3 regions of the Kitasatospora sp. NPDC005748 genome follow, and region 1 is predicted to be linked to each of the others. Evidence: riboswitches for the same ligand, from Rfam matches in the RefSeq annotation. Region 1 holds a riboswitch; each other region holds the start of a gene.

The links. A riboswitch is a leader RNA that binds a small molecule or an ion and turns the genes downstream of it on or off. The one in region 1 is predicted to bind cyclic di-AMP.
Region 2: it holds a riboswitch for cyclic di-AMP, as region 1 does, so the genes downstream of both, ABZ495_RS12410 (glycoside hydrolase family 16 protein) here and ABZ495_RS19385 (M23 family metallopeptidase) in region 1, are expected to answer to the same signal.
Region 3: it holds a riboswitch for cyclic di-AMP, as region 1 does, so the genes downstream of both, ABZ495_RS14340 (LysM peptidoglycan-binding domain-containing M23 family metallopeptidase) here and ABZ495_RS19385 (M23 family metallopeptidase) in region 1, are expected to answer to the same signal.

The regions. Positions count from the first base shown of each region.
Region 1 covers NZ_JBEXYD010000025.1:18,817-28,913, reverse strand. The annotation lists gene ABZ495_RS19405 (SpoIIE family protein phosphatase) at 1-988, opposite strand, end outside; gene ABZ495_RS19400 (WHG domain-containing protein) at 1,231-1,800, opposite strand; gene ABZ495_RS19395 (alpha/beta hydrolase) at 1,864-2,691, opposite strand; gene ABZ495_RS19390 (YiaA/YiaB family inner membrane protein) at 2,815-3,105, opposite strand; cyclic di-AMP (ydaO/yuaA leader) riboswitch at 3,350-3,508, shown strand; gene ABZ495_RS19385 (M23 family metallopeptidase) at 3,521-4,381, shown strand; gene ABZ495_RS19380 (hypothetical protein) at 4,453-5,442, opposite strand; gene ABZ495_RS19375 (GNAT family protein) at 5,485-6,057, shown strand; gene ABZ495_RS19370 (sensor domain-containing protein) at 6,159-6,872, shown strand; gene ABZ495_RS19365 (class I SAM-dependent methyltransferase) at 6,971-7,693, shown strand; gene ABZ495_RS19360 (hypothetical protein) at 7,690-8,769, opposite strand; tRNA gene ABZ495_RS19355 (tRNA-Met) at 9,357-9,430, opposite strand; tRNA gene ABZ495_RS19350 (tRNA-Met) at 9,559-9,632, opposite strand; gene ABZ495_RS19345 (PrsW family intramembrane metalloprotease) at 9,683-10,097, opposite strand, start outside.
Region 2 covers NZ_JBEXYD010000012.1:46,670-56,766, reverse strand. The annotation lists gene ABZ495_RS12420 (alpha/beta hydrolase-fold protein) at 1-832, shown strand, start outside; gene ABZ495_RS12415 (hypothetical protein) at 924-1,253, opposite strand; cyclic di-AMP (ydaO/yuaA leader) riboswitch at 1,669-1,792, shown strand; gene ABZ495_RS12410 (glycoside hydrolase family 16 protein) at 1,797-3,071, shown strand; gene ABZ495_RS12405 (hypothetical protein) at 3,138-3,638, opposite strand; gene ABZ495_RS12400 (IclR family transcriptional regulator) at 3,863-4,660, opposite strand; gene aceB (malate synthase A) at 4,863-6,515, shown strand; gene ABZ495_RS12390 (gamma-glutamylcyclotransferase) at 6,661-7,047, shown strand; gene ABZ495_RS12385 (8-oxoguanine deaminase) at 7,275-8,660, opposite strand; gene ABZ495_RS12380 (nucleobase:cation symporter-2 family protein) at 8,731-10,068, opposite strand.
Region 3 covers NZ_JBEXYD010000015.1:33,040-43,136, reverse strand. The annotation lists gene ABZ495_RS14365 (sugar kinase) at 1-186, shown strand, start outside; gene ABZ495_RS14360 (IclR family transcriptional regulator) at 183-944, shown strand; gene ABZ495_RS14355 (RidA family protein) at 1,030-1,446, shown strand; gene ABZ495_RS14350 (MFS transporter) at 1,576-2,790, opposite strand; gene ABZ495_RS14345 (DUF2470 domain-containing protein) at 3,018-3,737, shown strand; gene ABZ495_RS14340 (LysM peptidoglycan-binding domain-containing M23 family metallopeptidase) at 4,124-5,179, opposite strand; cyclic di-AMP (ydaO/yuaA leader) riboswitch at 5,184-5,344, opposite strand; gene ABZ495_RS14335 (MFS transporter) at 5,655-7,193, shown strand; gene purB (adenylosuccinate lyase) at 7,201-8,631, opposite strand; gene ABZ495_RS14325 (MarR family transcriptional regulator) at 8,787-9,242, opposite strand; gene ABZ495_RS14320 (DUF3037 domain-containing protein) at 9,365-9,778, opposite strand; gene ABZ495_RS14315 (HipA family kinase) at 9,775-10,097, opposite strand, start outside.

The DNA of each region.
Region 1 (10,097 bases):
GGTCCCGGTCGGCCAGCAGCCCGGCGACCCGGACCGGCCGGCGGTGCACGTCCAGCATCACCTCGCCGGTCTCCTCGATCCGGATCACACCGCCGTCGCGGCGCGGCACCCGGTACTCGATCCGGTACGGGCCGCCGGTGGCGAGTGCCTCGGCGAGGGCGGCCTGGACGTCCGGGAGGTCCTCGGGATGGACCAGCCCGTCCAGGTCGGGTGCGGTGGGCGGGCCGTCGGGCGGCACGGGGCGGTCGACCACACGGTAGGCGGTGGCGTCCCAGAAGGTCTCGCCGGTCACCAGATCGCGCTCGAAGGCGCCGTGCCCGGCGGACCGGACGGCGAGCGAGAGCATCGGGTGGGCCAGTGCGGCGGACCGCCCGTCCGTACCGGCCTCGCCGCCGGGCCCCGGGTGGGCCGTCCCGGCCGGGCGGGTCTCCGCCCGCGCGCTGTCGAGCAGATGGGCGAGCCGGTGGGCGCAGGCGTCGCCGAGCGTCTCCAGCACGTCCAGATCGCGGCGGGGGACGGTGCCCCGGTGGGCGAGGGCGAGGGCGAGCACGCCGACCGGCCGTTCGTCGACGATCATCGGCAGGGCGATCAGCGCGACCATTCCGGTGCCCATACCGGCATTGCGGTTGGGATAGTCGACGCTGGTGCGCTCCGGGCTGAGCAGGTACGGGCGGCGCAGTCGCAGGGCCATCGCGGCGGGCAGCTCGCTCGCCGGATCGATGACGCCGTAGCGCTCGTGGACCCAGTCGGGCAGGCCGTGCGAGGCGGTGAGCCGGAGCATTCCGGCGCTGTCCAGCAGGTAGAGCGCGGAGCCCTCACCGGTGATCCAGCCCGGGCCCTCGGCGAGCACGGTCCCGAGGAGTTCGGCGGCGGTGGTGCAGCCGAGCAGTAACCGGACACAGCGCATCGCGCTGCGCGCGGTGGGGCTGCTGCGCGGGGCCCGGCTCTCGTCCTCGGAGGGGGGAAGCCACGGTGAGGTCAGGTCCATGGGATTTCCCGGCCTTTCCGTCGCCTTGTCGGGCACCCAATTCTTCATACCTCATTTCCGATGCCGGTGAAGGGTGACCCGGACGGCGCACCGGTGCCGGGGTGCGGACGCCGGTGGTGCCCTGCCCGGCCGCTCCGACCGGGTGGTCCGCCGTGGTCCGGCCGACCCGCCGCGCGGGGTGCGCCGGGTGCGGCGCCCGGCCGGGGGAACTCACGGAGCCGGGCGCGCGGTGGGGGCGGGGCTCAGGCCCCGGGCCAGTTCCGGAGGCCGCCGGTGAGGAGGGTGATCAGGCGGTCCTGGGTGTCGGAGAGGTTCTCGGCGAGCTGGAACCCGCCGCCGATCGACAGCGAGGCGAAGCCGTGGGCGACCGAGCGGACGGTCCGGGCGGCGTGGACGGCCTCGGAGCCCTCCAGCCCGTAGCCGCGGAGCACCGCGAGGATCACCCCGACCAGCCGGCCGCCCGCCCTGGCCAGGTCGTCGTCCGGCTGCGGGGCCTGCGGCAGCGCGGTGTACCGGTGCGGGTACTCGGTGGCGTAGCCGTGGTAGGCCCGCAGGACGGCGGCGACGGCGTCGTCCCCGCCGCGGCCGAGGGCGGCCTCGGCGAGCCGGTCGGCGAGTTCCTCGGTGACCCGGACGGCGATCAGCCGGCGCAGCTCGGCGAGTCCGCCGCTGACGTGCTTGTACAGCGAGGGGGTGGCCACCTTGGCCCGTCCGGCGACGGCGGCCAGGGTGAGGGCCTCGGGGCCCTGTGCGTCGATGAGGGCGAGGGCGTGGTCGACGACCTGCTCGGGGGTCAGTCCGACTCGGGGCATGGTGCGGTCTCCGTGGGCGAGGTAGCGGGCGGGCTCGGGCCGGCGCGGCGCGGAAGGGCGGGCTCAGGCCAGCTCGGCGAGGAAGGGCAGCAGGGCGTCGGCGGTGGCCTGCGGCCGGTCGGCCATCGGGTAGTGCCCGGAGCCCTCGATCATCACCTTGCGGCCGTTCAGCGCGGCGGCCTGCCGGTCGGCGACCAGCTGGGGGTCGGGGAAGTCGGGGTCCTTGGTGCCCATCAGGACCAGCGCCGGGCAGCTCACGGCGGCGGTCCAGCCGTTCGGCGCGGAGTCCCCGCGCACGTAGCCCCGGGTGGCCTGCTTGCGGCCCGGCGTGCGCATCGCGGCGACCAGTCCGTCCACGTAGGCGTCGAAGTCGGCCGGCTTGGGGCCGGGGTACGCCATCTTGCGGTGGTAGAGGCCCCAGGACGCGGGCGAGTGCACCAGCAGGACGCCCATCACGCCGAACATCGCGCGCTGCAGCGCGTTCGGCGGCGGGTTCTCGACGAAGGCGTCCACCAGGACGATCCCGGCGACCCGTTCCGGCGCGTCCCCGGCCACCTTGACCACCGTCGCACCGGCGTAGGAGTTGCCGACCAGCGTGGCGCGGTCGATGCCGAGGTGGTCCAGCAGGGCGAGGACGTCGGTGGCGATCGCGGCCGGCGTGTAGTCGTCCCAGGCGATCGAGGACTCGCCGAAGCCGCGCAGGTCCAGGGTGATCACCCGGTGGCCCGCGGCCACCAGCAGCGGGCGCAGGTGCCGGTACGCGGCACGGCTGTCGAGCATCCCGGGGAGCAGGACGAGGGGGGCGCCGTCGCCCTGCTCGGTGTCGTCGAAGGCCAGCCGGCCGCCGGGGAGGTCGAGGTACTGGGTGCTGGGGGTGAAGGTGCCGGGCATGGGGGCCTCCTCGGTCCGCGGGGCTGCCGGCGTTGCGCCGATAGCCATAAAGCTAAGGCTAATAGCCTTAGCCGTCAAGCCCTCGACCGGTCGGACCCCCGGGGGCGGCCCCGGTACCGCGGCTCAGACCCCCTCCACCTTGAACGGGTCGTGCTCGGCGAGCAGCTTCTCCAGCCGCGCCTGGTCCACCCGGGTGACGATCTCGTTGGTCTCCTGCCGGTCCCGGATCACCTTGGCCAGGGTGAAGGCGGAGGTGACGGTGTAGAGCAGGCCGACCGCGAGGAAGGCGCGGGTCCAGCCGCCGACCGGCAGATAGGCGATGCCGACGGCGAGGGCGCCGCCGGAGAGGGCGAAGGAGAGGACGGCCTGGAGGTGGTACGCGGCCGTGGTGCGTGACTGCATCGGTGCGTTCATGGCGCCAGGATGGCCGCGCCGGGAGTGCCGCACATGAGTAGGAGTACTCAAGTGGGGGACCGTTCGTTGACGTCCCCTCACGTTCGGTGGTGTCAGTTGCCGTCGATCCGCCCAAATCGCCCATCAGGTCACGTACCGCCCGGGTAGTATCCGGTTGTCCCGAACGGACGGCTTGGAATCAGAGGCTCCTAGGATTAACGTTTGATAACGCAGCGCGGTTCGTAACGCCGTACCCAGACGGCACCGTGCGCCGTCGCCTAATCCCGCCGGCCGGCCTCCGGGCAGGCCAGGGAGCCGGGGAACCATGTTCCTTGGGGTGAATCGGCCGGGCCCAGGCCCAGCCGTAGGAGACCTTCCTGCTCCGAACCCGTCAGCTAACCCGGTAGGCGCGAAGGAAGGAAAGGAGCGCGCCTCCGTGGCGTCGTCGCACTCTCCGGCACACCTGCCCGGCTCCCCCGCCGGCACCCAGCTGCTCGACCACCCCTGGCCGCCCGCCCACCCGGGCGAGTTCGGCGGGTCCGGCGCCGAGACCGGGCCGCAGGCCCCCGACAGCAACCGGCACCGGATGCCCCGTCAGACCCGCGGCACCGCCCCGCTGCTCGGCGTCACCGCCGTGGCCGCCACCCTCGGTGCGACCGGCTTCGCCTCCGCCACCCCGGCCGCCGCCCCCGCCGTCGAGGTCCCGGACGAGACCCCGGTCGCGCTCGCCGCGGACCCGGGCCTCGCGCTCGCCGCCCGGATCCAGCAGCAGGCCGACAGCCAGCGCACCGCCGCCGAGGAGGGCGCCCGCCTGCAGGCCGCCAAGGAGGCCGAGGTCAAGCGCGCGGCCCAGCAGCAGGAGGCCAAGCGGGCCGCGGAGGAGGCCGAAAAGGCCAAGCTCGCCGCCATCGAGCTGCCGGTGCGCGACTACCACCTCTCGGCCCACTACGGCCAGAGCGCCTCCTACTGGGCCCACCTGCACACCGGCCTGGACTTCGCCGCCGACACCGGCACCCCGGTCTACGCGGTCGGCCAGGGCACCATCACCTCGGCCGGCTGGGCCGGGTCGTACGGCTACCGGATCGTCGAGACGCTGCCCGACGGCACCGAGATCTGGTACTGCCACCTCTCCTCGATCATCAAGGGCTCCGGCAAGGTCGTCCCCGGCCAGCAGCTCGGCAAGGTGGGGGCCACCGGCAACGTCACCGGCCCGCACCTGCACCTGGAGGTCCGCCCCGGCGGCGGTGCCCCGGTCGACCCGGAGAGCTGGTTCGAGCAGCGCGGCGTGACCCCCTGACCGGCGTCACCTTCTGACAGCCCGCCGCGGTGCCCCGGTCGTCGTCACGACGGCCGGGGCACCGTCGCGTCTCAGGCCCCGGCGGCCGCGCCGGCCCCGTCCGGCCGGTCGGCGGACCCGTGCACGTGCCCGTCCCCGGGCGCGTAGCCGTACTCGTCCCCGTACTCCCCGGCCTCCTCCGCCTCGCCGGGTGCCCCGGGCAGCTGCGCCAGGTACGCGTCGATCTCCTCCTGGCCCGGCTCCGGGGCCAGCTCCGGGAACTCCTCCACCAGCAGCCGCGGCAGCCCCGGCACCGTCCACTCGCCGAAGAGGTCCAGCGCGGCCTCGACGGCGGCCTCCTCGAACGCCCCGAAGTCCCCGGCCAGCTCGTCGGGCATCGGCCGGCCCTGCGCGGTGAGCTCCTCCAGGTTGCGGTAGCTGCGCCGCATCAGCCCCTGCTCCAGCAGCCGCCGGGCACCGTCGGTGGCCATCCCGACGCTGAGCGGCCGGGCGCCGTCCCAGCCCCCGTCGTCCACCGGGTCCAGCGCACCCGTCGCCTCCAGCCGCTCGTAGGCGGCCGCCCGGTCCTCCGGCGCCAGCTCCCGGAACGCCTCCAGCCAGGCCCGGACCGCCGCCCCGTCGGCCGGGTCCACCCCGTCCGCGCGCAGCAGCAGCGTGTACAGCCGGGGCCAGGTCACCAGGTCGGCGCGGCGCAGCAGCCCGGCGGCCACCTCGCCCTGCCACTCGGCCTCCGCGTGCAGCCGCTCCTGCCGCTTGGCGTTCAGCCGCTTCGCCGCCCGCTGGTGGTCGATCAGCAGCCGCACCGCGGCGCCGTACGCCAGCGGGTCCTGCTCCGGCGCGGGCTGGACGTACAGGTAGAGCCGCTCGTACAGCAGTTGTTCCACGGCGTCCGAGGTCAGCTCCGGCCAGCCGTCACGCATCCTGCCCTCACCCAGCTCCAGCAGCGCCAGCACCGCCCGCACCGGCGCCTCGGCCACCGGCGGGTGGCCGTGCGCCTGCGCCCAGGCGAGCAGTTCGGCGGCTTTGGTGCGCGGGGCGAGCCGCAGGTCTTCTTCTTCCATGTCACGTAAGGTAACCGGAAAGCCCGGGTAGGGTCGGCAGGCATGGTCCCCGTCCGACTCACCGGCCCCCGCCTGGCCATCCGCGAGTTCCACCACAGCGCCGCCGACGTCGACGCCCTGTACGCGGTGTTCGGCGACCGGGAGGCCACCCGCTACCTCCCGTTCGAGCCGCGTGACCGCGAGGACTGCGCCGACCAGATCGAGCAGTACCTGGAGGAGGCGCAGCAGGACGAGCGGACGGTCTACCGGCTGGCCGTCACCCGCCGCGCCGACGCGGACGCCCCGTCCCGCGCCGTCCCGATCGGCAACGCCGCCCTCACGCTCGGCGGCCACCGCAGCGCCGACCTCGGCTACGCGCTGCGCCCCGACACCTGGGGCAACGGCTACGCGGGCGAGATCACCGGGCTGCTCTGCGACTTCGCCTTCGGCCCGCTCGGGCTGCACCGGCTGGTCGCCCGGGTGGACGTGGAGAACACGGCCTCGGTCCGGGTGCTCACCCGGGCCGGCTTCCGTCTGGAGGGCCGGATCCGGCACGACGTGCACCTGCGCGGCGGGTGGCGCGACTCCTTCCAGTACTCGCTGCTCGCCCACGAGTGGCCCCGGGCGGGGGGTTAACCCCCGGCCCGCTTCACGGGGGAGCCGGATGTCCGCCCGGCCCGGCCTTTGACAGGGTTGTGACGTCAGCCCGGCACGCCACCGAGAAGGACCCGAGGGCCATGAGCAGCAGCCTCAGCACGCAGCGCAGCGAGTACGACCGCGACGACGCGGTACGGCGCACCGAGGAGCCGCCGTACGCCTGGCGGGCGCCGTTCTCGTCCTACTACTACCGGGAGCTCGGCTTCACCCTCACCGCGGTGCCGGTGGCCCTCGCCGGGTTCGCCTTCGCCACCACGCTGTTCGCCTTCGGTGTCGGCACCCTCGTCACCGTGCTCGGCATGCCGGTGCTGGCCGCTCTGACCGCCGGGGCCCGGGGCTTCGGCCGGCTGGAGCGGGCCCGGGTCCGCGGCATGCTGGCGCTGGACGTGCCCGGCCCGAAGCCGGTCCGGGTGCGTCGGCCGGGCAGCTGGGGCGCGATCACCGCGCGGCTGGTGGACGCGGCGGGCTGGAAGGCCGTGCTCTACCAGGTGGTGATGCTCCCGTGGGCGCTCTTCAGCTTCGTGATGTCGCTGACGTTCCTGCTGGTCGGCTGGACGCTGGCGCTCTACCCGCTCTACCACTGGGTCTACCCGAAGTACGTCGGCTGGCGGGGCTTCCGGGTGTTCGACTACTACGACGGCAACGGCGTCGAGCACGTCTACTACGTCGAGGGGCCGCTGCAGATCGCCGGGCTCTCGCTGCTGGGCTTCGTGTTCGTCTTCCTGACCCCGCAGCTGGTGCGCGGCCTGACCAACGTCAACCGGCTCGCCGCCCGGGCCCTGCTCGGCCGCTGACAAGCCCACCCGCCGCCCCACCGCCCGGCCCCACCGGCCCCGCCAGGCCCCGGACGCTCCGGGGTGCGGGCGGGGCCGGCCCGTGGTCCGATGACCGCATGGCCGCCCCGACCGACCTCGCCGCCGACGTCCCGGTCACCTCCCGCCCGCTGGACGAGTACTGCGCGCTGTTCGACCTGACCCGGGCCGGGCTCGCGGCCCTCCCCGGGCCGGTCCTCGACTGCCCGGGCGGCGCCGCCGGGCTCGCCGCCGAGGCACGCGAGCTGGGCTGCCGGGTGATCGCCACCGATCCCGCGTACGCCTGGCCGGCCCCCGAGCTCGCGGCCCGCGCGCTGGCCGCCCGCGCCGCCATGGCGGCCGCGATGGCCGCCCGCCCCGAGCTGTACCCGGCGTCCCACCACCGCCCGGCCGACCGCTACCTGCGCAGCTGGGACCGGGCCCGCCGGCTGTTCGCCGCGGACGCCGCCGCCCACCCGCAGCGGTACGTGGCCGCCGCGCTGCCCCGGCTGCCGTTCGCGGACGACACCTTCGCGCTCACCCTCAGCGGGTTCCTGCTGTTCGTCTACCCCGAACTCTTCGGCCCCGCGCAGCAGTTGGCCGCGCTGACCGAGCTGGTCCGGGTGACCGCCCCCGGCGGCGAGGTCCGGGTCCACCCGCTGAACGACGCCGCGGGCCGGCGCTGCCGGCACCTCGACGGGCTGCGCCGCGCGCTGGGCGAGCGCCGGATCGCCAGCGAGGTCCGCCCGCTCCCGGCCGGTGCGGGGCGACTCGGCCGGGTCCTGGTCCTGCGGGCCGCCGACCGCCGGCGCCGGGGCGGCTAGCCCGGCTGCCGCTCCGGCCGGTCGGTCTCGGGCGGGCCGGCCGGCTGCCCGGCCGGCGGGCCGACCGGACCGGTCTGCTGCGGGAGGGTGACCTGCGGGGGGAGCGGAGCCGGTGACTCCAGCCGGGAGAGGATCTTCTCCGCCAGCCAGCTCCGGTCGGAGCCGTACGGGATGCCGTCCGGCGCCACCAGCCGGCCGGCCACCGCGTCCCGCAGCCGCTGCGCCTGCGCGGCCGGCAGCCAGGAGAGCAGGCCCCGGGCGGCCAGCAGGGCGTGGTACTGCTCGAAGCCGGAGCGCGGGTGCTCGATCGCCTCCAGCACGCTGGTCAGGTCGGCCAGCGCGGGATCGCCCTGCATCAGGGCGAGCGCCTGGATCCGCCGGTCGTCGGCGCCGTCCGCGAACAGCTCCCGGACCCGGTCCGCGGTGAGCGCCGAGCGCCGGGCCGTCGACCGGACCTCGGCCATCACGCTCTCCGGCCCGGTCGTCGCGTTCGACGGCGGCAGGCGGGCCGGGTCGTCCGCCCGGCCGGTGCTGCCGCCCAGCAGGCCCAGGTGCTGCATCGCGCGGACCCGCAGGTCGTCCGCGCCCACCTTGTCGCCCCGGAGGTCGCGGTCCTGGCCGGCCAGGAAGAGGTCGAGCGCCTGGTCGGCGCCGGAGAGCACCCGGGGCAGGGCGAGCCGGGTCACCAGCCAGCCGGTCAGGAAGCCGAGAACGAGGAAGTAGAGGACCAGCGCGGCCGCGAAGGGGGCCGCGCCCTCGCCGCCGCCCAGCGCGGGGGCCAGCGCCGCGCCGAGCTGGTGCAGCCGCTCGCCGAGCGAGCCGAGCTGGGTCAGGCCGACGCCGAGCAGGACCTTGGTCAGCCAGTCGGAGACCTGCTCCAGATTGGTGTTCGGGGCGTAGGAGCCGTGCGGCTCACCGGCCGGGCCACCGCGCGCCCGGGGCACGCCGAACAGGAAGCCGAGCGCGCCGCCGAGCACCGCCGAGGCCCCGGTCACCACCAACCCGCCGCCCAGCGCCTGCCAGCTGTGCGCCCGGTCGAGGGAGAACAGCACCAGGCCGAGCGCTCCCACCCCCACGAGCGCTCCGGCCGCTCCCCGTTGTGCCGTTCGCAGGGCCGTCGTGCCCCCGGTCCGCCGCGTCCTCGCCATCGCCTACCCCCTGTGGCCGCCCCGCTCCGCTCCGGAACCCGCGCCGACTCTAGCGTCGGAGCGGTGGGAGGCAAACGCTCCGGGGCGCCGTCCGGGCCGATCGGTGCCGGAACAGCAGACAGCCCGTGGGCTGCTCCTCGCTGCAGCGAGGCACCGGGGATGTTCCGGTGAGCCCACGGGCCGGGTGACTGCTTGGAATTCGCCTGCCGGAGGCACGGGGCCTCGTCCTGCGCAGGCAGGGGCGGCTCTAGCGAGCAGCCACCTCACGCATCCTGATGGAACTCAATTCAGGATCACCTCCCTTCAGTGTGCAGCCAGCTTAGGCAGCTCCTCGGAACGGGGGCAACGGATTAATTCGCGGCCGCCGCACCGGTTCCGGGGCGGCTCCGGGGCGGCTCCGGGAACGCTTCCGAACCGGCCCGGGAGCGGCGGGGAGCCGGGGCCCCCGGGGCCCCCGGACCCCGGACATGCGAGAGGCCCGGAGGACGAATCCTCCGGGCCTCTGTGCTACTGAGTAGCGGGGACAGGATTTGAACCTGCGACCTCTGGGTTATGAGCCCAGCGAGCTACCGAGCTGCTCCACCCCGCGTCGGTGAACGCAACCCTACGGGGAAGTCGCCCGGATGGGAAATCAGTTCGTCGCCGGACCCCGGACCTCGGACCCCGGACATGCGAGAGGCCCGGAGGACGAATCCTCCGGGCCTCTGTGCTACTGAGTAGCGGGGACAGGATTTGAACCTGCGACCTCTGGGTTATGAGCCCAGCGAGCTACCGAGCTGCTCCACCCCGCGTCGGTGAACGCAACCCTACGGGGAAGTCGCCCGGATGGGAAATCAGTTCGTCACCGGACCGCGGCGGGCGCCCGGGCACGGCGAGCGGCGTGCCGCGCCGTTCTGCTCCTGGCCCAGGCGGCGAAGCAGACCAGGGCGGCGAAGCACGGCACCATCAGCACCGCGTACACCAGCAGGAAGCCGTGCGTGCCGAGGTCGGCGGCGGCGTTCCAGGTGCCGTGCAGGACCATCGACAGCAGCAGTCCGGCCGGGGCGGCGATCCTGGCCAGCCGGCGCCGGCCGGTGGTGAGGGTGATGGCCAGGCCGAGCCCGGTCAGCGCGGTGAACAGCGGATGGGCGAAGGGCGAGAGCAGCCCGCGCAGGACGAAGGTCTGCACCGTGCTGTCGAAGTCCCGCAGGCTGGGCGGTTCCCCGAGGCCGATGCTGTCCAGCCGCTGCTGCTGGTCGTCGGTGAAGGCCCGCCCC
Region 2 (10,097 bases), on a different contig from region 1:
CCAGGGCGGCGGGGCGCTCGGTCGCGACCCCAAGCAGTCCGGCGAGATCCGCGAGGTCCGGATCGACGGCGCCGGCACCCGGCTCTCCACCGACGGGTACGTCTACCTGCCGCCGCAGTACTTCCAGCCGGAGTACGCGCAGAGGCAGTTCCCGGCGGTGATCGTGAGCACCGGGTTCCCCGGGATCGCCAAGAACCTGGTGACCCGGCTGAACTACCCGGGCGCGGCGCTCAAGCTGCTCCAGGAGGGTCGGATGCAGCCGACCGTGATGGTGCTGATGCGCCCGTCGCCCGCCCTCCCGCAGGACACCGAGTGCGAGGACATCCCGGGCGGCGCGCAGTCGGAGACGTACTTCACCAAGGACGTCCCGGCCGCGATCCAGGCGACCTACCGGGTCTCCTCGGATCCGCAGGCCTGGGGCTTCATGGGCAACTCGACCGGCGGCTACTGCGCCCTCAAGCTCGCCATGCGGCACCCGGAGGTCTTCCCGACCGCCGTCTCGCTCTCCGGCTACTACCAGGCCGCCGACGACCCGACCACCGGGGACCTCTTCCGGGGCAGCCAGCAGCGTCGCAACGAGGCGGACCTGATGTGGCGGCTGAAGAACCTGCCGCAGCCCGAGGTGTCCGTCCTGCTGGCCGGGACCAGGGAGGGCGACGGCGACTACCGCCGGGACACCGAGGCCTTCGTGGCCGCCGCGCACGCGCCCATGAAGGTCTCCTACAGCATGATGAAGACCGGCGGCCACAACTTCGAGACCTGGAGCAGGCTACTGCCGTCCTCGCTGGAGTGGCTCTCCCAGCACCTCAAGGTGCCGAGCCACACGGTCTGACCACCGCCGGGCCCGCCCGCCCGGCCAGAACGCCCGGATACCAGCGCGCCCGGTCACCAGGACGCCAGGACACCGGCGCCCCGGACCGGTCTCAGGCCACCGGCTCCAGCGTCCCGGTGTGCAGCTCGCCGACCCGGCCGCCCTCGCCCTCGTACGTCCAGAACGCGCGCACCGTCAGCCTGCCGAGGTCCATCACGTGGCTGACGGTGATGCCGCTCTGCTCGGTCCAGCTGACGAAGTACAGCTCCGGCCCGATCTCGGCGACGTGCAGCGCGACGTCCTCCCACTGGCCCGCCGACTCGCCGAGGCCCTCCCAGCGCAGCCGCTTGCCGTCGGGCGAGTAGGCGTTGCGGAAGGCCGCGCCGTTGTCGACCTGGAAGAGGTAGGTACGGCCGGCGAAGGCGGGCAGGGGCGCGGTCATGGCGGAGCGGGTCCTCGTCTCTCGTCTGTGCGGTAGGGCTGGACTCCCAACCTATCCGACCGGCCGACCTTCGCGGCGGACATGCGGGCACCCGGCCCCGGAGCGGACACCGCCCCGGCGCCGCGCCCGCCCGGCCGGACCTCCGCCACCCGCTCGCCGACCCGCCGCCGGCCCCGTCGGCCGCCCCGCGCCCGCCCCGTCTCCAACTGATCAACTTCCCCGGTGACTTGATCCACTCCGGACGGCTCGCACTGTGAGCTGCGCGACAACACCCCCCGTCGGCTTGTCGACATTCGAGCGGCCTGCCTAGCCTGCACGAGTCCGCCTTCGCGGACCCCGCCGTCGGGACGCCGAGTCCTGTCCACCCGCCGGTCGGCAGTCGAGCACCGCAGCGGACGGGAGCGGGGGACCCAGGTCAGTGCCCGGCCCACGCGCTCGCGCGTGCGGACCGAGGCTAGGGGTGAAGCCGCTCCCACAGGCGGCCGGGCAACCTCAGCCCGAACCCGACAGCTCACCTCGCAGGCGTCTACAGAGGACTCCGCCATGCAGAAGCCTGCCCGGCGCGCGACCCCGCGCCACGCCCGCCCCTCCCACCGAGGCCGCAAGGCCGCCTTCGCCGCCACCGGAGCGCTCGCCATCAGCGGCGCCGGCCTGCTCGGCGTCCCGGCGCTCACCGGCGCCCAGGCGGCCACCGCGCCGACCGTCACCCAGGACAGGCTCGCCCCGGCCACCATGGTCGCGGGCAAGGCCACCACGGCCGCGCTGACCGTCCACTCCTCGTCCTGCTTCACGGCCAAGACCGTCGGCGTCGGCGTCCGCGACGCGGCCGGGCGCAACCTCGACTTCCCCGGCAACGTCTCCAACGCGCAGATCTGCCCCAGCGGCCTGTCGATCACCACCGGTGCCCGCACCCTGCCCGCCGGGACGTACACCCAGTTCGGCTTCTGGCAGGACCTCGGCGGTGCCTGGCACAACCTGCCCTCGCGCCAGCTCGCGGTCTCCGACGCGACCGTCGCCCCCGCCCCGAACCCGACCGCCACCCCCAAGCCCACCCCGACGCCGTCGCCCACCGCGACCGCCACGCCGTCGCCCACCGCCCCGGCCCCCACCGCGCCGGCGACCGGCGCCCCGGTCGCCGGGAAGTCGCTGACCTGGTCGGACGAGTTCAACGGCCCGATCGCCTACGGCTCGCGCTGGACGGGTGACAAGAGCAGCGCCTACCACTACGGCAACCACAACCCGGACGACAACAAGCTGGACTGGCTGAACAAGAACAACGTCTCGGTGGCCGACGGCGTCGCCACGTTCACCGCCAAGCCGGGCGCCAACACGCTGGAGAACGGCAAGAAGTCCTGGGACACCGGGCTGCTCACCACCGAGTACTCCAGCGAGGGCTTCCAGGTGAAGACCGGCGACTACGCCGAGACCCGGGTCAAGCTCCCGGCCGGCACGGGGGCCTGGCCGGCCCTGTGGACCTGGAAGAACGGCAACGGGGAGATCGACTCCTTCGAGTACCACCCCGACAACCCGAACCTGCTGGAGCTGACCAACCACGTCAACCCGGGCCACCTGTACTACACCGACGCCAAGGCGATCGCGAAGGACGGCTGGGTCACCATCGGCACCCACTACGGCGCCACCTCGGTCGACTGGTACGTCAACGGTACGAAGGTGTTCTCGGACGGCAAGGGCGTCGGCGCCAACTGGTCCGCGTACCTGATCCTCAACCTGTCCCTGAGCGCCGGGCAGTACCACGCCGCGCCGACGGGCACGACTCCGATCACCTTCGCCGCGGACTACGTCCGGGTCTACCGTTAGGAAGCCACGCGCGGGGGCCGCCTGGACGGGATCCGGGCGACCCCCACGCGGCTCCGGTGGCCCCGCTCAGCCGCGGGTGCTCTCCACGACGTGGACCGTGAACGGCTGGCGGTTGTTCGCCTCGTTCCGGTCGTCGTCGCTGCGCACCGCCACGTAGCCGCCGTCCAGATCGCCGAGGGGGACGGTGGAGGCCACCCGGAGCGGGATCAGTGCGGTCGCGGTCCGGTATCGCTTCAGCCCGGCCGGGAAGGTGCAGCGCACCCGGTGGCCGTTCTGGAACTCGTAGCAGTTGTCCGGGAAGAACGGGGCCTCGGCCGTCACGCCCTCCGGCAGGGTGATCACCACGGTGAACGCGGAGGCGGTCCGGTCCGGCCCGTCGTTGGCGATGAAGGCGTGCAGCGTCGTGGTACCGCCGGGCGCGACGGGGTCCGGGTCCAGCCGGATCACCTCCAGGTCGGAGTCGGACGGCTTCGCCGCCGCGACCGCCGGTTCGGCGCTCGGTGCGGGGTCGTCGGTCGGACACGCCAGGGCGGTCCCGCCGACCATCGCCACCAGGGCGCATCCCACCGTCAGTGACCTGCCCAGAATTCCCCGTACGGACGTACTACGCGACATCGCGCTCACCCTGCCCTTGTCTTCCGGCGCCCCGCACCGTCGCGGGGCGCGCACGGACTCAGCGTGAGCGATCGGTCCTCCCAGGCAGGTCCGACCCGCCCTCGGGCCGCCCGAACGGGCGAACTCCGGGCGAGCCGCGCCGGTGTCCCTTGCGGGGCGGTGGTGATGACGCCGCGTCAGGGGGCGAGGACCTGCCCCAGCCGGGCCGCGATCTGGTGCATCACGGGGACGAGCGAGGCCGCGCCGGCCTGCTCCTCCAGTGCCCGGATCCGGGCCTCCGGGCCGGAGACGGAGAGCGCCGTCGGGGTCGGCGCGCCGGGCACCGCGAGCGCAATGCAGCGCACCCCGATCTCCTGCTCCTGGTCGTCCACCACGTAGCCGCGCTCACGCGCCTGCGCCAACTGGACCAGCAGCTCCTGCGGGTCGGTCACGGTGTAGGAGGTGTGCGCCGGCAGCGGGTTCGGGCCGAGCACGGCCCGCGCCTCCTCCTCGGGCAGCTGGGCCAGCAGCGCCTTGCCGACGCCCGTGCAGTGCGGCTGCACCCGGCGGCCGACCTCGGTGAACATCCGCATCGAGCGCCGCGACTGCACCTGTCCGACGTACACCACCTCGCCGCCCTCCAGCACGGCCAGGTTCGCCGTCTCGCCGGTGGCCTCCATCAGTTCGGCCAGGTAGGGGCGGGCCCAGCTGCCGAGCAGTCGCCCGGCCGTCTCACCGAGCCGGATCAGCCGGGGGCCCAGGGTGTAGCGGCGCGCGGTGTCCTGGCGGACATAGCCCTGCTGCACGAGGGTACGAACCAGGCGGTGGATGGTGGGCATCGGCAGCCCGGAGGAGGTGGAGAGCTCACTGAGCGTCGCCACGCCGCCGGAGTCGGCCAGCGCCTCCAGCAGCAGGAAGGCGCGCTCGACGGACTGCACGCCGCCGCTCGCGCGGTCCGGACCCGTCGTCGATGCTGTGTCGGGGGTCGCAACCACCGGCGTTCCCTTCGCTGTCGGGGGAGGAGTAGAGTCCCAGCGATCACCTCAACAAACCGTTGAAATTCTGTATCGCGGAAACTAGTCTCCACCTTACAGAATCGAACCCTCCGACAGGTGGGGTTTCCCCTCGGTTCAGATCAAGGACGTTCCCACCGGAACTGCCTTCGCCATGCTCAACCGTCTTAGGAGTGTCCTGCTCATGGCTACAGATCAGGGACCCGCCGGCGCCTCCCCCGCCGCTCCGGTCGTCACTGTCGCCGGTCCGCGAGTCCACCGGGCCGAGGAGGTGCTCACTCCGGAGGCGGTCGCCTTCGTCGTCGGCCTCCACCGCGCGTTCGAGGACCGCCGGCAGGAGCTCCTGGTACGCCGCAGGACCCGCCGTGCCGAGATCGCCGAGGCCGGCACCCTGGACTTCCTCCCCGAGACGGCCGCCGTGCGGGCGGGCGACTGGACGGTGGCCGAGGCCCCCCGCGCCCTCCAGGACCGCCGGGTCGAGATCACCGGCCCCACCGACCGCAAGATGGTCATCAACGCCCTCAACTCCGGCGCCCGGGTCTGGCTGGCGGACTTCGAGGACGCCACCTCGCCGACCTGGGAGAACGTGGTCGGCGGCCAGATCAACCTGATCGACGCCTTCGAGGGCCGGATCGACTTCACCTCCTCGGCCGGCAAGGCCTACACCCTCAGGCCGGCCGCCGAGCTGGCCACCGTGGTGGTCCGCCCGCGCGGCTGGCACCTGGACGAGAACCACCTGCTGGTCGACGGCCGGCCGGTCGCCGGGGCCTTCCTCGACTTCGGCCTCTACTTCTTCCACAACGCGGCGCGGCTGCTCGCGCGCGGCGCGGAGGACCCGAACTCCGGCCCCTACTTCTACCTCCCGAAGACGGAGAGCCACCTGGAGGCCCGGCTCTGGAACGACGTCTTCACCCACGCCCAGGCGGCGCTCGGCATCCCGCACGGCACCGTCCGGGCCACCGTGCTGATCGAGACCATCACCGCGGCGTTCGAGATGGAGGAGATCCTCTACGAGCTGCGGGACCACGCCGCCGGGCTCAACGCCGGCCGCTGGGACTACCTGTTCTCGATCGTCAAGAACTTCCGCGACGCCGGCGAGCACTACATCCTGCCGGACCGCAACTCCGTCACCATGGCCTCCCCGTTCATGGCCGCCTACACCCGGCTGCTGGTGCGGACCTGCCACCGGCGCGGCGCGCACGCGATCGGCGGGATGGCCGCCTTCATCCCCAGCCGCCGCGACCCCGAGGTCAACGCGGCCGCCCTGGAGAAGGTCAGGGCCGACAAGGACCGCGAGGCCGGCAACGGCTTCGACGGCTCCTGGGTCGCCCACCCGGACCTCGTCCCGGTCGCCCGTGCCTGCTTCGACGCCGTCCTCGGCGAGCGCCCGAACCAGAAGGACGACCCGGGCCCGGCCGAGCCCGTCACGCCCGCCCAGCTGCTCGACATCGCCGGCGCCGGCGGCCACTGCACCCACGCCGGCCTGCACAACGCCGTCCAGGTCGGGGTCCGCTACATCGAGGCGTGGCTGCGCGGCCTCGGTGCCGTCGCCATCTTCAACATGATGGAGGACGCCGCCACCGCCGAGATCTCCCGCTCGCAGATCTGGCAGTGGATCCACAACGGCGTGGTGCTCTCCGACACGGGCGAGAAGGCCACCGCCGACCTGGTGCGCCGTCTGGTGGCCGAGGAGCTCGCCGCGCTCCGGGCCGAGCTGGGCGACGAGGCCTACGCCGGTGGGCGCTGGCGCGAGGCCGCCAAGCTCTTCGAACAGGTCGCCCTGGCCGAGGAGTTCGCGGACTTCCTGACCCTGCCCGCGCTGCCCCTGCTGGGCTGAGTCCAATCTATCCGCGCGTGTGCCCGCTGCCGCCTGCCGGCTTGTAGCAGTCGCCGCGCCCCATTGCTCCGTTCCGTACGGCGACGAATCCAGCTGTCCTCTTCGTCGCCGTGCGGAACGGCCGTTTCCGGAGGCATCGATCCCCGTGGCACGCATCTTCTTCAACGGCCAGGCCATGGTCGGCGGCCCCTTCCACCCCTCGGTGGCCGACGCGCTGGTCGGCCCGGTCCGCACCGCGCCGGGCTACCGCTTCTTCTCCATCGGGGACGTCTGCCCCGGACTGCTCGCCGACCCGTCCGTCGACACCGCCATCGAGGGCGAGCTGTACGACATCACCCTCGAACACCTGCGTGACGTGATCCTCCCCGGCGAGCCCCGTGAGCTCGAACTCGGCGTCATCACGCTGGCCGACGGCTCGCCCTGCCTCTCCATGCTGCTCGCCCGCGGCGAGGCCGACCGCGGCGTCCACCGCGAGATCACCCGCTACGGCGGCTGGCGCCGCTACCTCGCCACCCTGGGCCGCACGGCCTGACACCCCACCACGCCCGGAGGGCCTGCGCCGACCGGCGCAGGCCCTCCGTCGTGTCCGGATCCCGATCGGGCCGGGCCGCCGACGCGGAGGGGCCGCCTCCGCCCGGGCACGCCACAGCCCCGGACCCTCGCCGTGGGTCCGGGGCTGGGGTCCGTGCGCCGTCCTGAGCGGTGGCGCACGGAGTCCGGGTGACGCACCGTCCCTGGGCGGCCCGGAGTTCAGGGGGGTTACACGGGGCGGGCGGCGAGCTCCTTGGCGGCGCGGGCGCAGGCCTGCGCGATCCGGTCCTCGTTCACCGTGGTCAGCTGCCCCTTCTCCACGACGGCGTTGCCGTTGACGAAGAGGGCGGCCAGCGGCGGCAGGGCGCCGAGGGTGAGCGCGGCGACCGGGTCGGCGATCGAGGAATGCATGATGCCGTCGATCTTCCACAGCGCGAGGTCGGCCAGCTTGCCGGCCTCGATCGAGCCGATCTCGTTCTGCCGGCCGAGCACCCGGGCGCCGCCCATGGTGCCGAGGCGTAGCGCCTGGCGGCCGGTGAGCGCGGTCGGGTAGCCGTGCAGGCGGTTGATCAGCAGGGCGTTGCGCAGCTCGGTGCCCAGCTCGCCGGACTCGTTGGAGGCGGTGCCGTCCACCCCGAGGCCGACCGGGACGCCGGCCTTCAGCATGTCGGGGACCCGGGCGATGCCGGCGGCGAGGCGGGCGTTGGAGGACGGGCAGTGCGCGACACCGGTGCCGGTCTCGGCGAACTTGGCGATGTCCGAGTCGTTCATGTGGACGCAGTGCGCCATCCAGACGTCCTCGCCGAGCCAGCCCACCGACTCGAAGTAGTCGGTCGGGCCCATCCCGAACAGCTCCTTGCAGAACGCCTCCTCCTCGGCGGTCTCGGAGCCGTGGGTGTGCAGCCGGACGCCCTTGCGGCGGGCCAGCAGGGCGGCCTCGCGCATCAGCTCGGTGGAGACCGAGAAGGGCGAGCAGGGCGCGATGGCGATCTGCAGCATCGCGTCGGAGGAGGCGTCGTGGTACTTGTCCACGGCCGCCTCGGAGGCGATCAGGATCTCCTCGGTGTTCTCGACCGCGTGGTCCGGCGGCAGGCCGCCGTCCTTCTTGCTGCGGTCCATGGAGCCGCGCAGCGCGGTGAAGCGCATGCCGAGCTCCTGGACGGCCTCGATCTCGGCGCCGAGGATGTCGCCGCCGTCCTTCGGGAAGACGTAGTGGTGGTCGGCGGCGGTGGTGCAGCCGGACTTGAGCAGTGCGGCGGCCGAGCCCTGGGCGGCGGCGTGCACGAGCTTGTCGTCGATCCGGGCCCAGGTCGGGTAGAGGGCGACCAGCCAGTCGAAGAGGATGTTGTCCTGGGCGAGCCCGCGGGTGATCCACTGGTAGAAGTGGTGGTGGGTGTTGACCAGTCCGGGGGTGACGAGGTGGCCCTCGCCGTTGATCCGGCGTACCACGTTGTCCAGCCACTGCGGGGCGGGGCCGTCGCCGACCGACTCGATCCTGTTGCCGAGGACGACCACGTGGCCGCGGGCGTACTCGGTGTCGTTGGCGTCGACCGTCGCGATCGCGACGTTCTCGATCACGATCCGCTGGTCGGCGGGTGGGGGCTGGACTGCCATGGTGTTACTCCTATGGGGGGAGGGTTGACGAGGAGCGCGCGATGAGCGGCACGCGCCCCCCGTCAACCGGTCAGGACGGTGTCGCCGTCGGCACCGTCGTGGCGGGGTTCCCGTCGGCCGGCGACCGGCGGGCGACCCCGACGTGGTGGAAGAGCAGGTTGAGCAGGACGGCCATCACGCTGCCGGCCGATATCCCGGAGTGCAGCAGGGTGCGGACGGCCTCCGGGAAAGCGTCGTAGAAGGTCGGTACCGCGATCGGTATGATCCCGACCCCGAGCGCGACCGACACCAGGATGGTGTTCGAGCTGGACTCCATGCCGGCCTCCGCGAGGGTGCGGATGCCGCTCGCCGCGACCGTGCCGAAGAGCACGATCCCGGCGCCGCCCAGGACGGGCTGCGGCACCAGCGAGACGACCGACCCGAGCACCGGGAAGAGCCCGAGAAGGATCAGGATCCCGCCGCCGGCCGCGACCACGAAGCGGCTGCGGATCTTCGTCAGCGCCACCAGCCCGATGTTCTGGGCGAAGGCACTGGCGGCGAAGCCGTTGAAGACCGGGCTCAGCGCGGTGGCCAGGCCGTCCGCCCGCAGGCCGGCGGCGAGGGTGGCCTCGTCGGCCTGACGGTCGACGATCTTGCCGAGCGCCAGCATGTCGGCGGTGGACTCGGTCATCGAGACCACCATGACGATGCAGAGCGAGACGATCGCGGCCGCGTCGAACACGGGGGCGCCGAAGTGGAACGGGGAGGGGAGCGCGAAGACCTTCGCGTCCTGTACCGCGCCGAAGTCGGCCAGGCCCAGCGGGAAGGCGAGCAGGGTGCCGAACGCCAGTCCGACGAGCAGCGAGAGCTGCTGCCAGAAGCCGCGCAGCAGCCGGTTGCAGAGCACCACCGCGAGGAGGGTGACCGCGGCGAGGCCGATGGCCCGCATGGAACCGAATCCCGGGGCGCCCGGCGATCCGCCGCGCGCCCAGTTCACCGCCACCGGCAGCAGGGACACCCCGATGAGGGTGATCACGGTGCCCTGGACGACCGGTGGGAAGAACCTGATCAGCTTGCAGAAGTACGGCGCCGCGAGGAAGCACAGGAGCCCCGCGACGATCACCGCTCCGAAGATCACCGGGAGGGCGTCCTTCGGTCCGTGCTCCTTGGCTATGGCGATCATGGGCGCGACGCCCGCGAACGACACGCCGTTCACGAACGGGAGCCGCGCGCCGATCTTCCAGATGCCGAGGGTCTGCAGGAGGGTGGCCAGTCCGGCGGTGAACAGGCTGGCCGAGATGAGCAGGGCGAGTTCGGTGGGGGAGAGCCCCACGCCGGCGCCGACGATGAGTGGAGGAGCTACGACTCCCGCGTACATCGCGGCGACGTGCTGCAGACCGGTGGAGACCAGCTTCACCGTCGGCAGCATCTCGTCCACGGGGTGGACTCCCGGCCCGG
Region 3 (10,097 bases), on a different contig from region 1:
GCACTGCTGAACGCCTCCCCCCGGGAGTGGGCCGCCACCCGGGTCTCCGCGGATGGCATCGTGTCCCCCGTACTGCCCGCGGCGGCGCCGCCCCGGCCGGTCCCGTCCGCGACGGCGGCGCCGGTGACCGGGGGCGGTGTCACCGACCCTCGACCGGCCGCCTCCCCGGCCCTTGGAGCACGATGAGCCAGACCGTCACCCGCGCCCTGCGCATCCTCGCCGAGCTCGGCGAGGGCGAGCGCTCGCTGGACCAGCTCGCCGAGGTGCTCGGCGTGCACAAGACCACGGTGCTGCGGCTGCTCCAGAGCCTCGAAGAGGAACGATTCGTCTACCGCGACCCGGCCTACCGCTACCACCTCGGCGCCGGCCTCTTCGCCCTCTCCGGCCTCGCCCTGGAGCAGCGCGGCGTCCGCCGGATCGCCGCGCCGCACCTGGCCGAGCTGAACGCCGCCACCGGCCAGACCGTGCACCTGGCCGCGTACGAGGGCGGGGAGGTCGTCTACATCGACAAGTACGACTCGCGCCACCCGGTCAGGATGTACTCGCGGATCGGCCTGCGGGCGGCCCTGCACAGCGCCGCCGTCTCCAAGGTGCTGCTCGCCGACCTGCCGGTGCCCGAGCGGCGCCGGGTGGTGGCCGGCATCGACTTCACCCCGCACACCGCCCGCACCCTGACCACTCCCGAGGCGCTGCTCGCCGAGCTGGAGAAGGTCGCGGCCCAGGGCTGGGCGCAGGACCACGCCGAACACGAGGCCTTCATCAACTGCGTGGCGGCGCCGATCCGGGACGCCAGCGGGCGCGTCGTCGCCGCCGCCTCGATCTCCGTCCCCGACGTCGTCCTCCCTTACGAACAGGTGCTGGAGCTGCTGCCCCAGCTGCTCGCCACCGCCCGCGCCGTCTCCGCCGACTGCGGGCAGAACCCCCAGGCTCCCCAGACCGGCTGACCCGCCGAACCGGCCGGCCCCGCCGGCCCCGCCGGCCCCGCCGGCCCCGGACCAGCCGACCCGCCACCACCAACCGAGGAAGCCCATGAGCGACCAGAGCGACAAGACCGAGATCCGCACCGACGGCGCCCCCGCCCCGGCCTGGATGTTCTCCCAGGGCGTCCGCAAGGGCCCCATCCTCCAGGTCTCCGGCCAGGGCCCGCAGGACCCGGCCACCGGCGAGTACCTGCACCACGGCGACGTGAAGGCGCAGACCCGCCGCACGCTGGAGAACGTCAAGGCGATCGTGGAGGCCGGCGGCGCCACCATCGAGGACGTGGTGATGTTCCGCGTCTACCTGACCAAGCGGGCCGACTTCCCGCTGATGAACGAGGTCTACGCCGCGTTCATCGAGGAGAACATCGCGCCGGGCGGCGTGAAGCCCTGCCGCACCACGATCTTCGTCGAGCTGCCGCAGGAGCCGATGCTGGTCGAGATCGACGCACAGGCCGTGATCGGCTGACCGGCCACCGAGACGCACAGGCCGTGATCGGCTGACCGGCCACCGAGACGCGCGAGCCGTGCTCGGCTGACCAGCCTCGACACGACGCGTGGGGCCCGGACGAGTGTCCGGGCCCCACGCGGTCCGCGCTCACCGCCCGGCGGTGACCGCCTCCTCGGCGGCCGCTCCACCGCGCGCCACGACCCTGCCACCGGCGCCGGCCCCCCGCCGCTCCAGCGCGCCGGAGAGCAGCGCGACCCCCAGGGCGGCGGCGGCCATCAGCCCGCCCACCCAGTTCGGCGCGTCGTAGCCGAGCCCGGACGAGATGACCAGCCCGCCGAGCCAGGCGGCGAGCGCGTTGCCCAGGTTGAAGGCCGCGATGTTGGCGGCCGAGGCCAGCGTGGGCGCGCCGGCGGCCTGGTCCATCACCCGCTTCTGCAGCGGTGCGACGGTCGCGAAGCCGAACACGCCGATCAGCGGAATGGCGACGATCGCGCCGACCCTGCTGTGCGAGGCGAGGGTGAAGGCGAAGAGCAGCACCGCCAGCACCGCCAGGATCACGTACAGGCTCCGCATCAGCGCGCGGTCGGCGAACCAGCCGCCGAGCAGGTTGCCGATGAACAGGCCGACGCCGAACAGGAAGAGCAGCCAGGTCACGCTGGAGGGGGCGAAGCCCGCCATCTCGGTCATCATCGGCGTGATGTAGGTGAACATCGCGAAGATGCCGCCCCAGCCGAGCACCGTCATGCTCAGCGCGAGCCAGATCTGCGGCTTGCGGAAGACGGCCAGCTCCGGGCCGAGCCGGGTGTCCTCGGCGCGCGGCTGGACGGGCACCAGGGCCGCGATGCCGGCGAAGCCGATCGCGCCGAGCGCCGCGACCACGTAGAAGGTGGAGCGCCAGCCGAAGTGCTGGCCGAGCAGGGTGCCCATCGGCACGCCGAGCACGTTGGCGGCGGTGAGCCCGGTGAACATCAGGGCAATGGCGCCGGCCCGCTTGTGCGGGGCGACGAGGTCGGCGGCGACCACCGAGCCGATGCCGAAGAAGGCGCCGTGCGCGAAGGCCGCGAGCACCCGGCCGACCAGCAGCAGACCGAAGGCGGGCGCGACGGCGGAGACCAGGTTGCCGGCGATGAACAGGCCCATCAGCATCAGCAGCATCCCCTTGCGGGGGATCCGGGTGCCGAGGACGGTGAGCAGCGGGCCGCCGATCACGACACCGAGTGCGTAGCCGGAGATGAGCAGGCCGGCGGTGGGGATGGACACCGAGAAGTCGCCGGCGACCTCGGGCAGCAGGCCCATGATCACGAACTCGGTGGTGCCGATGCCGAAGGCGCTGATCGCCAGCGCCAGGAGCGCGAGGGGCATGAGGGGACCGCTTTCCAGAGCGTACAGAAGCGTACAGAAGATTGCGTGTGCAACTACCAGCGTCGACAATACGACCGAGCGCCGGATACTTGCAAGCGCTCGCTATCTCCACCTGCAATCCCTTGGACCCGCGCACCCTCCAGCGCGACCCGCGAACCACCCGCGCACACCTTGCCCTCCCCTGGCGAAGTGATTAGGTTAGCCTCACCTAACTAACGGAGGTCGTCATGAGCCCCAGTCCCGTCGACGTCGAGGCGCCCGAACCCACCGCCGCCGAACGGGTCTGCAGCCTGCTCAGCGCCACCTCCTCCGTGGTGATCCGGGCCTGCGGCGAGTACCACGACCTGGACACCCCGGTCTCGGTACACGGCTCCCGGCTGCGCCTGGGCGCACCGCTCGACTCGCCGCTCACCCTCGCCGTGACCCGCGAGCAGGACGGTCTGGCCGTCGTCCTGGACCTCACCGACATCGCCCCGGTCGCCGTCCGCGACCGCGTCCGCGGCCGTCTCACCCTGGCCGGCCGGCTGCACCTCGCCCACCTCGCCGACGACGGCCTCAGCGTCCACCTGCGGCTGGACGTCGCACACGCCGTCCTCTCCACCCCGTACGGCACCACCGCCCTCACCGGCGCCGACCTCGCCCTGGCCGCGCCCGACCCGCTGGCGCGCTTCGAGGCGGCGATGCTCACCCACCTCGCCGACGACCACCCGGACGCCCTCGCCGTGCTCACCCGGCTGCTGGACCGCGAGTTGCTCGTCGGACACCCCGACGTCCGCCCGCTGGCCCTCGACCGGCACGGCCTGGTGCTCCGCCTGGACCACCCCTACGGCCACCGCGACGTCCGCCTGGTCTTCCCCGAGCCGGCCCGCGACGCGGACGAGTTCGGCCACCGCGTGCACCAGCTGCTGACCGCCGCCAACAGCGACCTGCCCGCCCACCGGTCCTGACCCCCGCCGGGGCAGCCCATTCCTTTCACCGCGACCGCCGACCGAGAATTGACGGCCCGTCCGACCGCGGACGGGCCGTCGGCACATCCCGGAAGGCCCCCCAGGAAGGCTTTCCGGAAAGGCTTTCGGAAGGCCTTCCGCACGACGGAACCGACCACTCGGAAGCGCCGGATGGAAACCCTGATCGTGGGGGGGCACCTGCCTGTCAGAAGGGCACGAAAAAGGCCGGCCCGGCTCGCGAAGGAAATTCGCGAGCCGGGCCGGCCAGGGCGTGTCCCGCGCCCATGATCCGCTGACGGTGCGGCGACCACCCGGTCGAGCGGTCACCCGACATGACCATCCCGGGAGGTCGTACGCCCCGCACCCAGCGGAAGTCCGACCTCAGGTCAGAGGGAGACGCCGTGCGCCCGCAGGTAGGCGATCGGGTCGATGTCCGAGCCGTACTCCGAGCCGGTGCGGATCTCGAAGTGCAGGTGCGGGCCGGTCACGTTGCCGGTGGCACCCGAGAGGCCGATCTGCTGGCCGGCGGTGACGGTCTGACCGATCTTCACACCGATCGAGGACAGGTGCGCGTACTCGGCGTAGTGGCCGTCGGCGAGCTTGATCTCGACCTCGTTGCCGTAGGCGCCGCCGTTGCCGGCCTTCACCACGGTGCCGGCGCCGACGGCGCGCAGCGGGGTGCCGGTGGAGGCGACGAAGTCGGCACCGGTGTGGTGACCGGAGGCCCACATCGAGCCGGCCACGCCGTAGGCGGTGCCGAGCTTCGGGTTGGCGAGGGGGGCGACGAAGCCCGAGGTGCTGGCCACGGCGGCCGGCGCGGCGGGAGCGGCCGGAGCGGCCGGCTTCGCGGCGGGGGCGGCCGGCTTGGCGGCGGGGGCGGCCGGCTTGGCAGCCGGGGCCTCGGCGGGCTTGGCGGCCTGGACCGGCTTCGGGGCGGCGTGCTGGGCAGCCGGCTTCTGCGCGTCCTGCGAGACCTGCGGCTTGGCGGCCGGGGCGGCGGGCTTGGCGGCCTCGGCGGCAGCCGGAGCGGCGGCGGCCTTGGCACCCAGCGCGAGCTGCTGACCCGGGAAGATGAGGTTCGGGTTGGCACCGACGACCGAGCGGTTGTGGTCGTAGAGGGCCTTCCAGCCACCCTCGACCTGCTTGGCGTCGGCGATCTTCGACAGGGTGTCCCCGCCGACGACCTTGTAGCTCTCCTCGGCCGGCGCGGCGGCCGGCTTGGCGGCCTCGGCGGCCGGCTTGGCGGCAGCGGCCGGCGCGGCGTCGACGCTGGTGGCGCCGGTCCAGGTGGAGGTCTGCGCGGGCTTGGCGGCCGGAGCGGTGTGGGCCTGGGCGCTGATGGTGGTCACCAGCGGGAGGGCGAAAGCGGCGCCGGTCACGGCGGTGGCGATGCCGATGCGGGCGGCGCGGGGCAGGGTGATACGACGAGCCTGTGCGGGCATGGCGAACTGTCCTCTCCGACGCCTGCGAGGTGAGCTGTCGGGTTCGGGCTGGAGTTGCCCGGCCGCATAGCGCGGCTTCACCCCAAGCCGGACCGTGAATTCCGGTCCGGCGACTTACCTTTGGGTCCCCCGCTCCTGCCGTACAGAGTTCGGTTCGTACCACCGGGCAGCGGCAGGACTAGGCGTTCCACCCGGTGGCCACCCGGTCCAATGCCGGGCGGTCGCTGAACTAAAACTCATCCGCCCGGGCGAAGCAATGTCGATCTCTTGAATCGACAACCACTACCGGGAAGGCCGTGACACTCCGAATGATCGGCTGCACAGTATGTGCACAATCGATTCACCGCGTGCCACTGATCCACGACGCTCCGCCGATTTCGGTGTCCGTACGCATGCGATCACCTACGGAAAGCCATCCGCCGACACACCCCCGGTGACCCTTGTCACGTCGCGTCCCGGAGCGCAGGATCAGGCGGTGGCCACCTCCGAGGCCGGCACCCTGCGCCTGGGCACCGCGCAGGGCCGCTGGGTACTACTGGCGACGGTGCTCGGCTCCAGCATGGCGATGCTCGACGGCACCGTCGTCAACGTCGCACTGCCCCGGATCGGCACCGATCTCGGCGCTCCGCTCGCCGCCCTGCAATGGACGCTCAACGCCTATCTGCTCACCCTGGCCGGCCTGATCCTGCTCGGCGGCGCGCTCGGTGACCGCTACGGCCGGCGCCGCGTCTTCCTGATCGGCGTGCTCTGGTTCGCCGCCGCCTCGGCGGCCTGCGCCGCGGCCCCCACCATCGAGGTGCTGGTCGCCGCCCGCGCGGTGCAGGGCGTCGGCGGGGCGCTGCTCACCCCCGGCTCGCTGGCGATGCTCCAGGCGGTGTTCCACCCTGACGACCGCTCGGCGGCGGTCGGCCTCTGGTCCGGCCTCGGCGGGGTGTCCGCCGCGATCGGCCCGTTCCTCGGCGGCTGGCTGGTGGACGGCCCCGGCTGGCGGTGGATCTTCCTGTTGAACGTCCCGCTCGCCGCCCTGGTGGTCGCGGTGGCCTCCCGGCACGTCCCGGAGAGCCGGGACGAGAGCGCGACCGGCCGGTTCGACGTCCTCGGCGCGGCGCTGGCCGCGCTCGCGCTGGGCTCGGTCACCTACGCGCTGACCGCGGCGGGCGACGGGCTCTCGGCCGTGGTGTGGGTGTCCGGCGCGGCCGGCCTGCTGCTGGGCACGGCCTTCGTGGTGGTCGAACGCCGCGTCCCGGAGCCGATGCTGCCGCTCGGCCTCTTCTCCTCCCGCCTGTTCACCGCGGTGAACCTGGTCACCCTCTGCGTCTACGCGGCGTTCAGCGGCGTCTTCTTCCTCCTGGTCGTCCAGCTGCAGATCGTCTCCGGCTTCTCCCCACTGGTCTCCGGGCTCGCCCTGCTGCCGATCACCGTGCTGATGCTCACGCTGTCCGCCCGGGCCGGCCGGCTCGGCAAGCGGATCGGCCCGCGCCTCCCGCTCACCGTGGGGCCGCTGCTCTGCGCGACGGGGGTCCTGCTGATGCTGCGGATCGGCTCCGACGCCTCGTACTGGACGGACGTGCTGCCGGCCGCCACCGTGATGGGCTGCGGGATGGTCCTGCTGGTCGCGCCGCTGACCGCGACGGTGCTCGCGGCGGTGGAGGTCCGGCATGCCGGGATCGCCAGCGGCGTCAACAACGCCGCCGCCCGCGCGGCCGGGCTGCTCGCGGTGGCCGCCCTGCCGGCGCTGGCCGGGCTCAGCGGCGAGGCCTACCGGGTGCCGGCCGCGGTGGACTCCGCCTTCCGGACCGCGATGCTGATCTGCGCCGGGCTGCTGGTCACCGGCGCGGTGACGGCGTTCACCACCGTCCGGGGCAATGTGCTGGCCCCCGAGGACCACCCGGTCGCCGAGCCGGACTGCACCTACGCCTGCGGCACCGCCCCTCCGCTGGATCCGGGCCATGCCGCCGCCGGACACGGCGAAGGCCCCGCCACCGGATCGGCGGCGGGGCCCACGAAGGCCTGAGGCAACGTCAGAGGATGTCACCCGGGCCGTACTTGGCGGCCTCGGGGTAGGCGGCCGCGACGGCCTCGACCTGGCGGACCACCTCGGCGACCTGGGCACCGGCCGCGCCGGTGAAGGAGAGCCGGTCGGCCAGCAGCGCGTCCAGCCCGGCCCGGTCCAGCGGGATCCGCGCGTCCGCCGCCAGCCGGTCCAGCAGCTCGTTCTCCCGCGCGCCGGCCCGCATCGCCAGCGCCGAGGCGACGGCGTGCTCCTTGATGACCTCGTGTCCGGTCTCCCGGCCGACGCCCGCCCGCACCGCGCCCATCAGCACCTTGGTGGTGGCCAGGAACGGCAGGTAGCGGTCCAGCTCGGCCTCGATCACGGCGGGGAAGGCGCCGAACTCGTCGAGGACGGTCAGGAAGGTCTCCAGCAGGCCGTCGAAGGCGAAGAAGGCGTCCGGCAGCGCGACCCGGCGGACCACCGAGCAGGAGACGTCGCCCTCGTTCCACTGGTCGCCGCCCAGCTCGGCGGTCATCGAGGCGTACCCGCGCAGGATGACGGCCAGGCCGTTGACGCGCTCGCAGGAGCGGGTGTTCATCTTGTGCGGCATCGCGGAGGAGCCGACCTGGCCCTCCTTGAACCCCTCGGTGACCAGCTCGTGGCCGGCCATCAGGCGGATCGTCTTGGCCAGGCTGGACGGCCCGGCCGAGAGCTGGACGAGGGCGGTGAGCACCTCGAAGTCCAGCGAGCGCGGGTAGACCTGGCCGACGCTGGTCAGCACGTGGTCGAAGCCGAGGTGACCGGCCACCCGGCGCTCCAGCTCGGCGAGCTTGTCGGTGTCGCCGCCGAGCAGGTCCAGCATGTCCTGGGCGGTGCCGACCGGGCCCTTGATCCCGCGCAGCGGGTAGCGGGCGATCAGCTCCTCCAGCCGGCGGAAGGCGACCAGCACCTCGTCGGCGACGGTCGCGAAGCGCTTGCCCAGGGTGGTGGCCTGCGCGGCGACGTTGTGCGACCGGCCGGCCATGACCAGCTCGGAGTGCTGGGCGGCGAGCCGGCCCAGGCGGACCAGCACGGCGACCGTGCGGTCGCGGACGTGCTCCAGCGACTGGCGGATCTGCAGCTGCTCGACGTTCTCGGTCAGGTCCCGGGAGGTCATGCCCTTGTGGATCTGCTCGTGGCCGGCGAGGTCGCTGAACTCCTCGATCCGCGCCTTCACGTCGTGCCGGGTGACCCGCTCGCGGGCGGCGATCGAACCGAGGTCGACCTGGTCGATCACCCGCTCGTAGTCGGCGACGGCGCCCGCGGGCACCTCCACGCCGAGGTCCTGCTGGGCCTTCAGGACGGCGAGCCACAGGTGGCGCTCAAGGACCACCTTGTGCTCGGGGGACCACAGCTGGGCCAGGGTCGCCGAGGCGTACCGGGAGGCCAGGACATTGGGGATCTGGGGCTTCGCGCTCACGCTTCGCAAGCCTAACAGCCGAGGTCAGCGCGAGCGGCGGCGGACCGGGCGCTGCCGCCTCCCGCGCCCGCCCCGGCCGATCGCCGTACCGCTGCGCTGCCGTGCCGTTGTGCCGCTGTGCCGCTGTGCCGCTGTGCCGCCGAACCGCCGAACCGCTACATCGTGCCGGGCGAGCGCCCGGCGAGGACCGGCAGCACCTGCGCGCAGATCGAGTGCAGCGAGATCCGCTGCTCGTCCGTCATCGCCTCGAAGGCGTGGTGGGTACGGCTCATCTCGCCGCGGATCAGCCCGAGGATCTCGCGGCCCTGCTCGGTGATCACCACGATCTTGACCCGCCGGTCACCGGCCGCCGCCTCGCGGTTGGCCAGGCCGAGCGACTCCAGCCGGTCGACGATCCCCGTCACGTTGGAGGCGTCGCAGCCCAGCCGGCCGGCCAGCGCGCGCATCGGCACCGGCTCCTGCACCGCACCGAGCGCCTTCGCCTGGGAGGAGGAGAGACCGTGCCGGGCCGCGGCTCCCGCGAAATCCTGGAAGTAGGCGGCGCCGACGGCGGCCAACGCCTCCATCAACTCGGCGTTGGTCGGTACGGTCGTCGTCGCTGTCGAACCCATGGGGCCAGCGTACGACCGAGTGCTTCACCAACTCAAGCTTTGACCGGGGCAAAAGTCCGCAGGTCAACCGCTCGGCCCCGGAAGGGCCCCCGGACGGCCCCCGGGCACCCGACCGGTCGCCCTCAGAGCACCAGCTGGTCGAAGAGCCGCCGCAGCTCGGCCTCCGGGTCACCGGTCAGCCCGGTGTGCACCGGTCCCGGCTGGACGACGGCGCTGCGCGGCGCCGTCAACCAGCGAAACCGCTGCCCCGGACTGTCGCCCGCCGCCGGACCGGCCGCGGGCCCGCCCGCGCAGACCGCCTCGATCCCGTGCAACGCCCGCCGCACCCCGGCGACGTCCGCCACCGGGTCGAGCGCCAGCAGCCGGGCCTGGTCCAGATGGGTACGGGCGCCCAGGTGCGCGCTCTGCCGGCAGTACAGCAGCACCCCGACGTTGACGCACTCGCCGCGCTCGACCCGGGGCACCGCCCGGATCACCGCGTACTCGTAGTCGTGCAGCTCGACGGCCGGCGGGGCCGGCGTCACGGACTCGCTCATGCGGAGACCTCCGGCAGCCAGTCACGCGGACCGGCCAGTCGCCCGGTCAGCTGGGAGCGGTACGCGGCGCGCACCGCCTCGGGCGAGTCGAAGCCCGGCTCGTCCGCCAGCCAGACGTCCGGGATCTGCGCCACCGCCGCCTCCACCGCCGCCTCGGCGAGCGGCGCGAGCGCCTTGTCCGCGGCCACCAGATCGGGCTCCGCGCGCAACAGCGCGTGGTCGGAGGCGTCGTACGGGCGGCGGATCCAGCCGGCCGCGCCCGCCCAGTGGTGATGGAAGATCAGGCTGGCGCCGTGGTCGATCAGCCGCAGCCCGCCGG